Regions from separate parts of the Agromyces sp. Y575 genome, predicted to be linked through region 1. Evidence: riboswitches for the same ligand, from Rfam matches in the RefSeq annotation. Region 1 holds a riboswitch; the other holds the start of a gene.
What was found. Region 1 has a riboswitch for thiamine pyrophosphate ahead of thiM (hydroxyethylthiazole kinase). Riboswitches for the same ligand answer to the same signal wherever they lie in the genome.
Positions count from the first base shown of each region.

Region 2: it holds a riboswitch for thiamine pyrophosphate, as region 1 does, so the genes downstream of both, AC1C2U_RS03840 (ECF transporter S component) here and thiM (hydroxyethylthiazole kinase) in region 1, are expected to answer to the same signal.

Region 1 covers NZ_JCAIUI010000005.1:126,510-134,107, reverse strand. Annotated here, with positions in the region: gene AC1C2U_RS18455 (dicarboxylate/amino acid:cation symporter) at 218-1,591, shown strand; gene AC1C2U_RS18450 (fibronectin type III domain-containing protein) at 1,619-2,509, shown strand; gene AC1C2U_RS18445 (fibronectin type III domain-containing protein) at 2,584-4,728, shown strand; gene AC1C2U_RS18440 (signal peptidase II) at 4,673-5,326, opposite strand; TPP riboswitch at 5,394-5,504, shown strand; gene thiM (hydroxyethylthiazole kinase) at 5,495-6,391, shown strand; gene thiE (thiamine phosphate synthase) at 6,388-7,098, shown strand; gene AC1C2U_RS18425 (bifunctional hydroxymethylpyrimidine kinase/phosphomethylpyrimidine kinase) at 7,091-7,598, shown strand, end outside.
Region 2 covers NZ_JCAIUI010000001.1:790,602-798,199, forward strand. Annotated here, with positions in the region: gene AC1C2U_RS03835 (ABC transporter ATP-binding protein) at 1-1,435, opposite strand, end outside; gene AC1C2U_RS03840 (ECF transporter S component) at 1,437-2,072, opposite strand; TPP riboswitch at 2,111-2,220, opposite strand; gene AC1C2U_RS03845 (spore germination protein GerW family protein) at 2,279-2,611, opposite strand; gene AC1C2U_RS03850 (DNA polymerase IV) at 2,691-3,947, opposite strand; gene AC1C2U_RS03855 (hypothetical protein) at 4,010-4,633, opposite strand; gene gatB (Asp-tRNA(Asn)/Glu-tRNA(Gln) amidotransferase subunit GatB) at 4,806-6,332, opposite strand; gene gatA (Asp-tRNA(Asn)/Glu-tRNA(Gln) amidotransferase subunit GatA) at 6,332-7,598, opposite strand, start outside.

The DNA.
Region 1 (7,598 bases):
TCACTCGGCGTCACGCGGCGTCACGGGCGTCGCCGGTTCGGGGCCGGCAGGGAGCCGAAAGCGCCCTCCGACCGACATATGCCGTCATGAGCATTCACAGTGCGACACGCAGCGCCCATCGCACCGAGCGATCACTAGCGTCGTGCCATGCACCGAACCCGAACTGCGCCCGCGCCCGCCGAAACCAACCGCGCCGAGGCCGGCACCGGAGCGCGCCGTGGCTGACATCGACTGGCTCTCCGTCGCTGCCCTCGCCCTGATCGGCGTGCTCTTCGCGGGGCTCTTCCTGCTGCGCCGCGCGGGAGCGAAGTTCACCCTGCTCACCGTCGTCGCGCTCGTCGTCGGCATCGGCGTCGGCATCGCGTTCCAGGGCCACCTCGACTACGTCGACCCGATCGGCTCGATCTACGTCAACGTCATCACGGCGGTCGTCGCGCCGCTCATCATCATCTCGGTGCTCTCGAGCGTCACCTCGCTCGGCAGCCTCGCGAAGCTGCGCACGATCGGCCTGAGCTCGGTCTTCTGGCTGCTCACGACCAACCTCATCGCGATCCTGCTGACGCTCGGCCTCGCACTGGCGACGGGCATCGGCAAGGGCGCGAACCTCGACATCACGGGCGTCGAAGGCAGCTCCGCGCTCACCGGCCTACTCGCCCCGCTCGACGAGGTCATCGTCGGACTCTTCCCGCACAACGTCGTCGGCGACATCTCGGCGAACAACATCATCGCGATCATCCTCTTCACCCTGCTCATCGCGGTGTCGTACCTGATCGTCGCCGACAAGAACGCCGAGGAGGTGCGCTCGTTCAAAGAGTTCGTGGATGCCACGCGCCGCGTGCTCTTCAAGGCCGTCGGCTTCATCATCGCCCTCACCCCGTACGCGGTGCTCGCACTCGTCGCAGTCACCACGTCGACGGCGGTCGCCCGCATCGAGACGGCGCTCTCGCTCGTCGGCGTGCTCGTCATCGCGCTCGTGGCCGCCTTCGTCGATACCTACCTCGTGAACGGTGTGCTGCTGCGAGTGTTCGCCGACGTGAACCCGCTGCGCTTCTTCCGGTTGCTCACGCCCGCCCAGTACACGGCCTTCACGACGCAGTCGAGCATCGGCACCCTGCCGCTCACGATCTCGACGCTCACCCGCAAGATCGGCGTCTCCGACGAGGTGGCCGGTTTCACGGCCCCGATCGGCACGACCATCGGCATGCCCGGATGCGCCGGCATCTGGCCGACCCTCGTCGCGGTGTTCACCGTGAACGCGCTCGGCATCGAATACACGCCGCTCGACTACGTCGTGCTCGTCGTGCTGGGGTTGCTCGTCTCCCTCGGCACGGCGGGAGTGCCGGGCACGGCGATCGTCACCGCCACGGCGGTGCTGACCGCCGTGGGGCTGCCCGTCGAGGTGCTCGTGCTGCTCATTCCGATCAGCGCCATCGCCGGCACCGCGAGCACCATGGCCAACGTCACGGCCGCGGCCACGAGCGCCACGATCGTCGCCCGTCGCGCCGGCGCGCTCGACGACGAGATCTTCGCCGGTCGCGCGACGCATCGCGACGAGCTCGAGAACGAGCCCGAACTCGCCACCCACCGCTGACGCGGCCTCCCAGAAGGAAGAATCCCTATGACTCCCCGACTCCGCGGCCTCAACCGCCTCCGTGTCTTCGCCGCGAGTCTCGTGCTCGCGATCACCGTGCCGACGTTCGTGCTCATCGGCAGCGGGCCGGCCTCCGCTGCCGGCGACGTGTGCGATCTCTGCTCGATCAACTTCGACCTCGGCGCGTGCGAGAACGCCGGCGGCTACCCCTACGACAGCACCCAGGAAGACCCGCCGCCCGCGATCGGCGGTGGAACCGCACCGGCCCCAGCCCCAGCCCCTGCTCCCGCTCCGGCGCCCGCACCGGCCCCCGCGCCTGCTCCAGCGCCCGCACCTGACCCGAACACCGGTACCTCAGGCGGCACCACGTCGAACCCGTCGGAGTCGGGAGCGGCCACCGACGTCGCACCCGCCGCCGTCGCCGCGACCGCGCCGCTCGCCCCGGCTGCACCGCTCCTCAGCGTCAAAGGCACAGCGCTCACCGTGAGCTGGGCGGCACCCGCCGACGGCGGCTCGCCCGTGACGGGCTACAAGCTGTCGCTCAACAAGGGCACCGCGATTCCGCTCGCAGCCGGCGCGACTTCGCACACGTTCACGGTGCTGGGCGCAGGGGTCTACACCGCGACCCTCGTCGCCACGAACGCGGTCGGCGAGTCCGCCGCGTCGAGCGCATCGAAGTCGGCGACCATCACGGCGGCGACCGCGAAGCCCCCGACCGAGGCGGCCGTATCCGCTGCAGCTTCGAGCAGCAACGGCGCACCGGATTGGCTCGCCGGCGGCGGCATCCTCATCGGCCTCGTCGCGGTGGGCGCACTCGCCCTGCTCGGCCAGCGGCTCCTGCGCCGCCGCAAGGCGAACGGTGTCGACGGTGACCACCGCCAGGGCGACGAGCCCGCCGAGACATCCGTGACCGTATGACCAGCCCGGCCCCTCTCCCGACGAAAGGAAGCAAGGTGCCCGACCACCTCCGCCCCACCCTGAGGCGGGCAGCGATGCTGACCGCACTCGCGATCGCCGGCACGGCCGTGCTCGGCGGAGTCGCGGCTGCCCCGGCTGCGGCCGCTCCCGCGCCGGGCACAACCGACACCGTCGACTGGTTCGATGACGCCTACGAGGGCCTCGGCCCCGACAGCGTCTACGAGAGCGTGACCTTCGAGCGCTTCGAGTTCCTGCTCGGCCAGGACGGCCGGTTCGCGTTCCTCGTCGGCGGACCCGAAGACCCGCAGACGGCCGCGACGATCGGCGCGATCAACGAGGTGGCGAAGGGCGCCGGCGTCGAACGCATCTACAACTTCGACCCGCGACTCGACGGCGACCGCCTCGACATCCGCTCGACGACGAACGCCGACGTCGCGCCGCTCTGGGCGCGCCTCGTGACCGAGTACCTCGGCAAGGACACGCAGACGCCTTTCGACGGCACCGACGATCCCACGCTCTTGGTCTACGACACGTCGCACACCGAGGGCGGCGTGGAAGACCGCATCGTCTCGGCGATCACCACGCCCGTCACGGCGGAGCAGCTCGCAGACCCCGCCGCACTCGCCGCCTATACCGCCGAGGTCACCGCCGTGCTCGGCTCGGCGGCCGAGCTCGACACGAGCGACCAGTTCACGTTCAACGAGCGGGTCGTCAACGCCAAGCACGCCACGGCGTACCAGGGCAAGCCCGAGTACGGCGGCGCGACGGTGCTCGACGACGACGACGCCGACTGGCGCGTGCAGACCGTCACGTACCCCGAGCTCGTGAACATCCTCGAGAGCGACGGCGACCACGTGCTCTTCTTCGGCGGCACCTGGTGCCACAACACGCGTGCCTTCCTGAAGGAGGTCAACCGTCAGGCCGTCGCGAACGGCGTCGAGAAGGTGTACTTCTTCGACCTGCGACTCGACGGCAACTCGGGCAACGATCTGCACATCCGCGACACCGGCTCGGAGTTCGCCGACCTCTACGGCGACCTCGTCACGCAGTACCTGCCGAACCTCGTCACACAGTACGTGCCCGTCGTCTCAGGCCAGGTCGACTTCTACCCGGGCGGCGACCGCGAGCAGGCGCTCGCGACCGCGAAGAAGCTGCAGGTGCCCTACGTGCTCGAGTACAACCGCGGACGCACCGTCGACGGCCAGGCCGCACCGATCGTGCAGCAGTGGATCCACGACAACGGCGACGGCACCTACAAGGAGTACATGACCGAGTGGTGGTACGTGAACGACCTGCCCGGGCGCTACGCCGACCGGCCCGACCCCGCCGGTCTCGCCGCGCAGCTCGCGTTCGCCGACGAGGGAATCGCGGCACTCGACACGTTCTTCGGCGCGCTGCCCCGTGAGTCGGATGCAGTCGCGACCGTACCCTCTGCACCTGATGCGCCCGACGCATCAGTACGCGACACCTCGGTGACGGTCTCGTGGGCTGAGCCCGCCGACGGCGGGTCGCCCGTCACGAGCTACCGGGTCGCACTGAACGGCGGCGCCCCCGTCTCCGTGCCGGCCGGCACGACGGAGCACACCTTCACGGCGCTGCCCGGCGGCGATTACACCGCGACGGTCGCCGCGCGGAACACCGTCGGCACCTCGGCCGCCTCGGCGGCCTCGGACGCCGTGACGGTCGAAGGCCCGCCCGTGGTCGACCCGACCACGGTCAAGGGCTCGGTCTCAGTCACGGGTGACCTCGTGCCGGGCGGCGACATCACGGTCGTCGGCGCCGGTCTGGCACCGGGCGTCGGCGGCTTCTCGGTCGAACTCCACTCGACGCCGCAGACGCTCGGCACCGCGACGACGGCCGCCGACGGCGGCTTCACGTTCACCGGCACGATCCCGGCCGCGACGCCCGCGGGTGCGCACTCGATCGTGGTCACGATCAACGGCGTCGAGGTCGCGCGTTCCTCGATCACGCTCGCCTCAGCCGCGTCAGGGGCCGCCGGAGTGGCGGGAGCATCGGCGGCCGACGCCGGCCTCGCCTCGACGGGTGCGCCGCTCGTCGATCTGCTCAGCTGGCTCGCGCTCGGGCTGATCGCCGTCGGCGGCGCCGCATTCGCGGTCGTGCGGGTTCGCGCACGTCGAGCGAGTGAGCAGCACTGCAGAGGAGTTATGCGGATGTCTCGGTGCCGGTGTTCGTCTCGGCAGCCGCGTCGGAGTCGGTAGCCGCGTCGGAGTCGGTAGCCGCGTCGGAGTCGGTAGCCGTGTCAGCGTCGGCGGGGGCGTCTGCCGGCTCGACGGCGCCGCTGCGCCGCACGCCCGTGAAGGTCAGCACGAGCACCATCACGGCACCGGCGAAGATCGCGATGTCGGCCACGTTGCCGATGAAGAGGTTGCCGTAGCCGATGAAGTCGACGACATGCCCGCGGCCGAAGCCCGGCTCGCGGAACAGCCGATCGCCGAGGTGGGTGGTGGCGCCGCCGAGGAGGAGTCCGAGCGCGATCGCCCAGCCACGAGAGCGCACCGGCCACGAGAACGCGATGATGGCGAGGACGCCCACGCCCGCCAGGATCGCGAAGACCCACGTGAAGTCGGAGCCGATCGAGAACGCAGCACCGGGGTTGTAGACGAGCTGGAAACGGATCAGCTCACCGATCAGCGGAACGGACACCCGCTCCTCGAGTGCGGACTCGGCCCACCACTTCGAGCCCTGGTCGATGAGCAGCACGAGTACGGCGAGCAGTGCGATGAACCAGAACAGGCGCGGCTTCACCGTGCTTTCGAGGGCGGGAGCGGGCGGCGGCACTGAGGGGTCGGAACTCACCGCTCCATTATCCTTCGCATGAGATGCCCGTGTCGCCCACCGTCACAGGGTGACCGCTAGGCTTCATCGCAGTGACACGGGGTGCCGTGCAGCGCTTCACGAAGCGGGCATGGCTGAGAACACACCCGTCGAACCTGATCTAGTTCGAACTAGCGAAGGGATGTCGCGATGAGCGATCGTCTGCCAACCGACCCTGCCCGGCACAGCGCCGAGCTCCTGACCCTCGTGCGCGCGGCGACGCCGCTCGTGCAGTGCATCACCAACAGTGTCGTCACCAACGTGACTGCCAACACCCTGCTCGCCCTCGACGCGGCCCCGGCCATGGTCGACATCCGTGGCGAGGCCGGGATCTTCGCGCGAATCGCGTCGGGGCTGCTCGTGAACCTCGGCACGCCGCACGAGGAGCAGCGAGATGCCGCCCGCGAGGCGGTGGCCGCGGCATCCGAGGGCGGTACGCCCTGGGTACTCGACCCCGTCGCCGTCGGCGGGCTGCCCGTGCGCACCGCGTTCGCCCACGAGCTGCTCGCGCAGCGCCCCACCGTGATCCGCGGCAATGCGAGCGAGGTCATCGCCCTCGCCGGCGCCGGCGGTGGCGGACGTGGCGTCGACGCCTCCGATTCGACCGAGTCGGCAGCGGATGCCGCGGCTCACCTCGCCCGGGCGCACGGCTCCGTTGTTGCGGTGTCGGGCCCGATCGACCTGATCACCGACGGCCGGCGGGTTGCCCGGGTCGCCAACGGCGACGTGCTGCTCACCCGGGTCACGGGCGGCGGTTGCGCCCTCGGCGCCGTCACCGCGGCCTTCCTCGCGGTCGCCGACGACGCGTTCTCCGGCGCCGTCGCAGCGACGCTCGTCTACACCGTGGCGGCCGAGATCGCGGCAGCGCGTGCCGCCGGACCGGGCAGCTTCGCACCGCTGTTCCTCGATGCCCTCGCGCAGGTGTCGGCCGATGAGGTCGCCGAGCGGGGCCGGGTGCAGCTCGTCGAGGTCACCGCTGACCCGTACACCGCGGTCGCGGCCGAACTCGCGTCCGTGGCAGAGCCCTCGACGTCGGTGCGGTCGTGACGGCGCGCACGGCGCTCGATCTCTCGGTCTACCTCGTCACCGATGCGGCACTCTGCGGCCCGCGGGGCGTGGCGTCGGTCGTGGCCGATGCCGTCGACGGTGGAGTACGAGTGGTGCAACTGCGCGACAAGCTCGGCTCCTCGACGGAGCTGCTGATGCTGCTCGAAGAGCTGTGCGCCGCGATCGACGGGCGGGCGACGCTGCTCGTGAACGACCGGCTCGACGTCGCCCTCGCGGCGCGGGCGAGCGGCTTGCCCGTCGACGGCGTGCATCTCGGCCAGGGCGACGCCGCGGCGGCGATCGCGCGTGAGCGGCTCGGACCGAACGGCGTCGTCGGCCTCACCGCGAACACCTCGGCCCACTTCGAGGCCGTACGACGGATGCCGCGTGGCACGGTCGACTACCTGGGCGTCGGCGTGATCCGGCCCACCGCGACGAAGCCCGATCATCCGCCGGCTCTCGGCGTCGACGGGTTCGCGCGACTCGCGGCCGAGGCCGAGCTGCCGTGCGTCGCGATCGGCGGCATCACTCTCGACGATGTCGCGGCGCTCCGTGACGGCGGCGCCGCCGGGGTCGCCCTCGTGTCCGCGATCTGCGCCGCCGCCGACCCCCGCGACGCTGCGCTGCGCTTCGTCGACGCTTGGGCGGCCACCGCGCCACCGCGCCACCCCGCGACCGCCGCGTCTCGGCGGCCCGGCGATGAGTGAAACGATCAGCCGAGCGGTCGACGCCGGCGCCGGGACATCCGTTCGCCTCGAGCTCGACACCACCACGCCCCCGCGAGAGCACCGCGCGCCCGGCGCCCGCAGCGTACGGAGCGAGCGGCGCGTGCCGCGCGTGCTCAGCATCGCCGGTACCGACCCGACGGGCGGTGCCGGCATTCACGCCGACCTGAAGTCGATCGCCGCCGTCGGCGGCTACGGCATGGCAGCGGTGACCGCGCTCGTGGCTCAGAACACGCGGGGCGTGCGCAGCGTGCACCTGCCGCCGGCGTCGTTCCTCGCCGAGCAGCTCGACGCGGTCAGCGACGACGTGACGATCGACGCGGTGAAGATCGGCATGCTCGCCGACGCCGAGATCATCGGCACGGTCGACGACTGGCTCGCGCGCACGAGGCCCGAGATCGTGGTGCTCGACCCCGTGATGATCGCGACGAGCGGCGACCGACTGCTCGACCCGACCGCCGAGCAGGCACTCCGCGCGCTCA
Region 2 (7,598 bases), on a different contig from region 1:
CGAGCGCCGCGAGATATGCCGCATCATGACTGATCGAGAGCAGGGTCACCCCGTCGTCGACGAGTCCCCTGAGCAGGCTGACGAGTTCGATCCAGGTGAGACGGTCTTGGCCGAAGGTCGGCTCGTCGAGGATGATGACGCGGGGCTGGGCGACGAGCGCGCACGCGACCGTGAGCCGACGTTGCTCACCGCCTGAGAGCGTGAACGGGTTCGCCTCGGCGAGCCGGTCGAGCCCCAGGCGTTCGAGCACCTCGCGAGTGCGCAGGCGGGTCGTCGCCGTGTCGAGACCCAGCGCCCGCGGGGCGACTTCGAGTTCGCGCTGCACGGTGGAGGCGACGAACTGGTGCTCCGGCTCTTGAAACACGGTTCCGATGCGGGTCAGCAATTCGCGCGAACGCCATCGGATCGGCTCCCCGCGCAGCCCGCTCGCGAGTTCCGCTGACGCGCGCACCTGCCCCGCGATCGGTGCCAGAAGTCCGCCCATCGTGAGGGCGAGGGTCGACTTTCCGGCGCCGTTCGGCCCAGTGAGCACGGTCGACGAGGCCCTCGGCAACGACAGCTCGAGCCCCTCTCGCACGACCGCATCGCTCCGGCGGCCGATTGCGAGGTCGATGCCGGCGAGATCGATGACGGATGCCGCCGCGGCGGGCCGCGCGGACGTGACCGTCGGCGGCGAGCCGGGCACCCAGACCCCGGCGGCGAGGAGCGCCGCGCGCTGCGTGTCGATGACGTCTCGCGGGTCGCCGTCGGCGATGATTCGACCGTTCCTGCCGAGCACCACCACTCGGGTCACGAGGTCGATCCAGACATCGACGCGGTGCTCGACCACGACGAAAGTGGCTCCCGTGCGCTCGAGCGTACGGTCGACCGCGTGACGAACCTCGCTCACCCCGTCGGGGTCGAGGTTCGCAGTCGGCTCGTCGAGAAGCAGTAGCCCCGGTCGCATCGCGAGCGCGCCCGCGAGCGCCAGACGCTGCTTCTGCCCGCCCGAGAGCGAGCTCGTCGGGTGGTCGAGTGGGAGATCCAGCCCGACGTCATCGAGTGCACGGCGTACGCGCGGCCAGATCTCCTCTCGGGGCACCCCGAGGTTCTCGCAGCCGAAGGCGACGTCATCACCGACGCGAGCGAGGATCACTTGCGAGTCGGGGTCCTGCAGCACGAGGCTCGCGCGGCCCCGCATCGAGCCCGGCCATTCGCCGTCGATGCGCAGCGAACCGGTCTCCTCGCCCTCCTCGGCTCCGCCGTGAACGCCGGCAAGGGCGTGAAGGAGCGTCGATTTGCCCGAACCCGACGGCCCGAGCAGCAGCACCCGCTCCCCCGGTTCGATACGAAGGTCGATGCCATCGAGCGCGGCGTCGCGCCTGCTGGCGTGGCGCCACCCCCACCCGCGCGCCTCCACGCGCGCGGGCCGGATTGCTTCGGAGTCGTGACCCACGTCAGACCCGCTGGGTCACGTCTTGACCCGCGGCGAAACGGCTGAGCGCCCCGGTGGCCGCGAGACCCCGCACGATGAGCCAGCCGAGCAGCCCGGCCAAGACCGCGCCCGACACGACCACCGTCGTGAAATAGAGCCCCAGGAACTCGGCGGACTTCTGCAGATTGCCCGACGTGAAGAGCTCGAGGCTCCAGGCCGCCGCGCCAGCAGCCGCACCGGCGAGCATGGCGGGCAGCACGCCGAAGCGGCGGTAGGCGAGGAGCGCGAACACCAGTTCGGCGCCAAGCCCCTGCGCCACACCGGCGTAGATCGTCTCGATGCCCCACTGGTTGCCGATGAGCGCGGACACCACGGCGGCAAGCAGTTCGACGAAGAGCGCCGCACCCGGCTTGCGAATGATGAGTCCGCCGAGCACGCCGCCGATGAGCCAGATGCCGACGGCGATACCGCCGAGGCCCGGCGTGAGCGCATCAGCCGCGCTGAACCACGCGTAACCGATGTTGTTCCAGAAGAGGAAGAGAAGCCCTGTCGCGATGCCGATCACGCTGGCGACGACGATGTCCACGACCCGCCAACTCAGATTGCGCGGCTTCGGATCGGCTGGAGGCGTGCTGGATTCAGTTGCTGCAGTGTGCACTGTCGTGCCCTTTCGATTCGTGGAAAGAGGCACGGGAATTGAGATGTGATTGCCCTCCCTGCGCTGGCATTACCCAGATCAGGTTCGACGGTCGAAGGTTGAGAACCTTCCTCTCAGCCCGGCTCACCGGACTCCCGTGTTCGTTGACGAGTATACGCCGACGAGCACGGTGAGGGTCGGCCGCGACGGCGGCGACGGTGGGCGTCTCAGCGCTTGAGCGCTCTGATCACCATGCGCAGCGCCTTGCCGGTGACCCACACGAGCGGGGTGGCGACGAGCAGCAGCCCGATGAGGTTCGGTTCGAAGCGAACCCCGCCATCGCGACCGACGTATGCGCCGAGCGGAATGGAGAGGCCACCGCCGCCACCACCGCCCGCCTCGTCACCCTTCTCGTCGGAGCCGCTGCCGGCACCGAAGCCGTAGTATCCGAGCGCCACCGGTACGAGCGTGGTGCCGTCGATCTCGACGGCATCACCGTAGGAGGTCTTCACGCCGACGCCGGCGACGGATTCAGCCAGTTCCAGTACGAGTTCAGCCATGCCTCCAACGCTACCCTCGGATGCGCCACTCAGCCACCCCCCTCACGATTCACACTGAGGCGGGTTCATCGCGGCGCGCTCACTCGCCGCCCGCATCCTTGCGTCGTGACGACTCGACACGATCGACGGCCGGGCGCACGAGCGAGGCCGGACGCACGGTACCTCGGCCGAAGCGAGCGGTCACCTCATCGATCGTGCGCTCAGCCTCGCGCCACTCCTCGTCGGGGTCCCACAACATCGCACCGGTACCCGACGGTCGAAGCTGCTCGGCGCGAACACCGATGAGACGGATGCGCGCGCCATCGCCGGCGAGTTCGCCGAGGGCCGCGGATGCCTCGTCGTAGATGCGGCGCGCGACATCCGTGGGCTCGCCCAGCGTGCGCGACCTGGTGACCGTGCGGAAGTCGCCGTAACGGAGCTTCAACACGACCGTGCGGCCGAGGAGCCCTGCCTTGCGCAGCCGCACAGCGACGTCGTCGGAGAGCCGGAGGAGCTCGCGCCTCAATTGCTCGAGATCGGTGAGGTCGTAACCGAACGTGACCTCGTGACCGATGCTCTTCTCCTCTCGGCCCGTGACGACGTCGCGAGCGTCGACGCCCATCGCGAGATGGCTGAGCTTGGCCGCGAGCGCCGGCCCGAGTGCACGCTCGAGCGCGTCGACCGGCATGGCGGCGACATCGCCGACGGTGCGCAGCCCGATGCGCGTGAGTGACTCCTCGGTGACCCGGCCGACGCCCCAGAGCGCCGAGACCGGCAGCGGGTGCAGGAAGTCGAGCGTGCGCTCGGCCGGCACGACGAGCATGCCGTCGGGCTTCGCCCTGCTCGACGCAACCTTGGCCACGAACTTCGTCGCTGCCACGCCGACCGAGCAGGTCAACCCGGTTTCACCGTGTACGCGCTGCCGCAGGGTCCACGCGATCTCGGCCGGGCTGCCGTGCAGGCGACGCGCGCCCGACACGTCGAGGAACGCCTCATCGATCGAGAGCTGCTCGACGAGCGGAGTGACCTCTTCGAAGATGGTCATCACCCGACGCGAATACTCGGTGTAGCTCGCGTAGTCGCCGCGCAATACGACGGCGTTCGGGCAGCGCTGCAAGGCGAGCGACATCGGCATCGCCGAGTTCACGCCGTACTTTCGGGCCTCGTAGCTCGCCGCAGAAACAACCCCACGCCCGGCGGTACCGCCGACCAGCACCGGCTTGCCGCGCAGATCTGGCCGCTTCAACAACTCGACCGACACGAAGAACGCATCCATATCGACGTGCAGGATGGGTGTCGCCGAATCGTCGACGGGGCCAGTGGTGACCTGCCGCGACGAGCCGTCCTGCTTGCTCATGCTCCGAACCTAGCCCGTGCCACCGTCATCGGAAGCCCAGGGCTTGCCGACGCGATCGAGTGTCAGAACCCGAAGTCGCCACCACCACCGAAATCGCCACCGCCGAAGTCTCCGAAGCCGCCTTGATCTGAACCAGAAGCGTCAGAGCCGCCGGCATCGGCGCCCGTGTCGGCGCCGGAGTCGCTCCCGGTGTCCCCGCCGTCGGCACCCGCCTCGAACGAGGCGGGGTCGGGCAGGAACGCCTGCGCGATCGCCGAGCCGACCACCACACCAGCGATGGAGCCGAGCAGCGAGCCTGCGAACATACCGCCGAACGACGGCCCGCCCTGTCGGCTGCGGCCACCCGAGGCATCCGCTCGGTTGAAGGCTCGTTCCACGCTGCCGGGAGCTCGAAGCTCGGCACGGGTCGCCGCTCGGGCCAGTGCGCTGGGCTCGTCGGAGACGAGTCGTTCACCGGCAGGTGCCTCTTCGGAGAGCGAGGCGAAGACCGCCGCTCGCTGCTCGGGAGTGAGCTTGGCGAACGCCTCGGCGTGCACAGCCTCAACCGACTCGGGCGGCGCCGTGCGCAGCAGGTAGCGGTATCGCTCGACGGCGAGCTCGTCGTCGCTCAGTCTGCGTGCCGAAGGAACCGGGCGCGCCGCGGGTTCATCGGGGACGGTGCCGAACAGTCGGTCCAGGAATCCCATTTCGTGCTCCTCAATCGTTCAAAGGACGACCACTGTACGGCCGTTCGTATCGTGCCGGCTGTGAGTCGGTCTCGATACGCTCGCTACTCGACCAGCGGTATGAGTACGCTCGCTACTCGACCGGCGGTATCGGAACGCTCGCCACTCGACCAGCGGTGGCGGAACGCACCCGCTACTCGGCCACCGGAGTCGCGGCCCGCTCGAGCACGAGCTCGCGCACACGCGCCGCATCGGCCTTGCCCTGCATGGCCTTCATGACGGCGCCGATCACCGCACCGGCCGCCTGCACCTTGCCATCGCGGATCTTCGCGAGCACGTCGGGCTGCGAGGCGAGTGCCGCATCGATGGCCGCGATCAGGGCCCCGTCATCGGAGACGACGGCGAGACCGCGCGCGTCGATGACCTGCTGCGGCGCGCCTTCGCCCGCGATGACGCCTTCGAGCACCTGGCGCGCCAGGCGGTCGGTGAGCGTGCCGGCGTCGACGAGCTGTGCCAGCTCGGCGACATGTTCGGGCGACACGAGGCCCGTGGCATCCCGGTCGGCGGCGTTCGCGAGACGCGCGATCTCACCCGTCCACCACTTGCGCGCGGCAGCCGGGGTTGCGCCAGCGGCGACGGTCGCGGCCAGCTCGTTGAGCATGCCCGAGTTCGCCACGATCTGGAACTCGTCGTCGGTGAAGCCCCAATCGGCCTTCAGCCGGCGGCGGCGCACCGCCGGCGGCTCGGGCAACGCGGCACGCAGCCCGTCGACGAGCTCTTTCGACGGCACGACGGGAAGCAGGTCGGGCTCAGGGAAGTACCGGTAGTCGTCGGCATCGGACTTGGGCCGTCCGGCGCTCGTCGCACCGGTGTCTTCGTGCCAGTGACGCGTCTCTTGAGTGATCGTGCCGCCACCGGCGAGGATTGCGGCCTGACGCTGGATCTCGTAGCGCACCGCACGCTCGACCGACCGCATCGAGTTGACGTTCTTCGTCTCGGTGCGTGTGCCGAGCTTCTCCTGGCCGCGGGGGCGGAGCGAGACGTTCGCGTCGCAACGGAGGTTGCCGCGCTCCATGCGCGCCTCGGAGATGCCGAGCGAGAGCACGATGTCGCGGATCGTCGACACGTACGCCTTCGCGAGCGCAGGAGTGTCGGCCTCGCCTCCGAAGATCGGGCGCGTGACGATCTCGACGAGCGGAACACCGGCACGGTTGTAGTCGACGAGCGAGTACTCGGCGCCCTGGATGCGACCGGTCGAACCGCCCACGTGCGTGAGCTTGCCGGCGTCTTCCTCCATATGCGCGCGCTCGATCGGCACTGTGAACGTGCGTCCGTTCTCGAGCTCGACCTCGACCTCGCCGTCGAACGCGATCGGCTCGTCGTATTGCGAGATCTGGTAGTTCTTCGCGAGGTCGGGATAGAAGTAGTTCTTGCGGGCGAAGCGGCTCGAGGGGGCGATCGAGCAGCCGAGCGCGAGCCCGAGGCTGATCGAGTACTTCACTGCCTCACCGTTGACGACGGGAAGCGAACCCGGAAGACCGAGGCACACCGGCGTCGTGAGCGTGTTCGGCTCTGCGCCGTGGAACTGCGAGTTCGCAGGGTTCGGTGCAGACGAGAACATCTTCGTCACGGTGTTCAGCTCGACGTGCACCTCGAGACCGATGACCGGCTCGAAGAGCTCGAGGGCCTTATCGAAGTCCATCAGTTCAGCGCGTGCCATCAGAGTGCGCCTTCCTCGGTCGCGGTGAGCTCATGGGCGGAGAGGTCGGGGGCCTGCGCGAGAAGCGGGCCACCCCACCGCTCTTCGAGCAGCTGCTCGAGCGCAGCGCCGACGTTGTAGAGTCGCGCATCCTCGCGCGCCGGCGCGAGGAACTGGATGCCGACGGGCAGCCCGTCTTCGGGGGCGAGCCCCGAGGGCAGCGAGATGCCCGGCACGCCGGCGAGGTTCGCTGGAATCGTCGCGATGTCGTTCAGGTACATCGACACGGGGTCGGCGAGCTTCTCGCCGAACTTGAACGCGGTCGTCGGTGCGGTCGGCGAGGCGAGCACGTCGACGTTCATGAACGCCGCGTCGAAGTCGCGCTGCACGAGCGTGCGCACCTTCTGTGCGCTGCCGTAGAATGCGTCGTAGTAGCCGGCCGAGAGCGCGTAGGTGCCGAGGATGATGCGTCGCTTCACCTCGGGACCGAAGCCGGCCTCGCGAGTCGCCGCCATGACCTGCTCCACCGTGCCGCCGCCCTCTGGAGTGACACGGAGGCCGAAGCGCACCGAGTCGAACTTCGCGAGGTTCGACGACGCCTCTGCGGGCAGGATCAGGTAGTACGCCGCGATCGCGTACTGGAAGTGCGGTGCGGAGACCTCCACGATCTCGGCGCCCTGCTGTTCGAGCAGTTCGAGCGACTCGTGGAACCGCTGCCGCACACCGGCCTGGAAGCCCTCGCCGTCGAGCTCCTTGATGACGCCGATGCGTAGGCCTGAGACATCCGCTCGCCGTACTGCCTCGGCCATCGACGGCCAGGCCTCGGGAATCGAGGTCGAGTCGAGCGGGTCGTGCCCGGCGATGACGTCGTGCAGCAGCGCTGCGTCGAGCACGGTGCGAGTGACCGGGCCGATCTGGTCGAGCGACGATGCCAATGCGATCGAGCCGTAACGGCTGACGGCGCCATAGGTCGGCTTCACGCCGACGGTGCCGGTGACGTGCGCCGGTTGACGGATCGAGCCGCCGGTGTCGGAGCCGAGCGCCAGGGGGGCTTCGAAGGCGGCGACGGATGCCGCGGAGCCGCCGCCCGAACCACCGGGGATGCGCTCGAGATCCCACGGGTTATGGGTGGGGCCGTATGCCGAGTGCTCGGTCGACGAACCCATGGCGAACTCGTCCATGTTCGTCTTGCCGAGCGGGATCATGCCTGCCTCGCGCACCTTGGTGACCGGGGTCGCGTCGTACGGCGGAACCCAGCCCTCGAGGATGCGCGAACCAGCGGTCGAC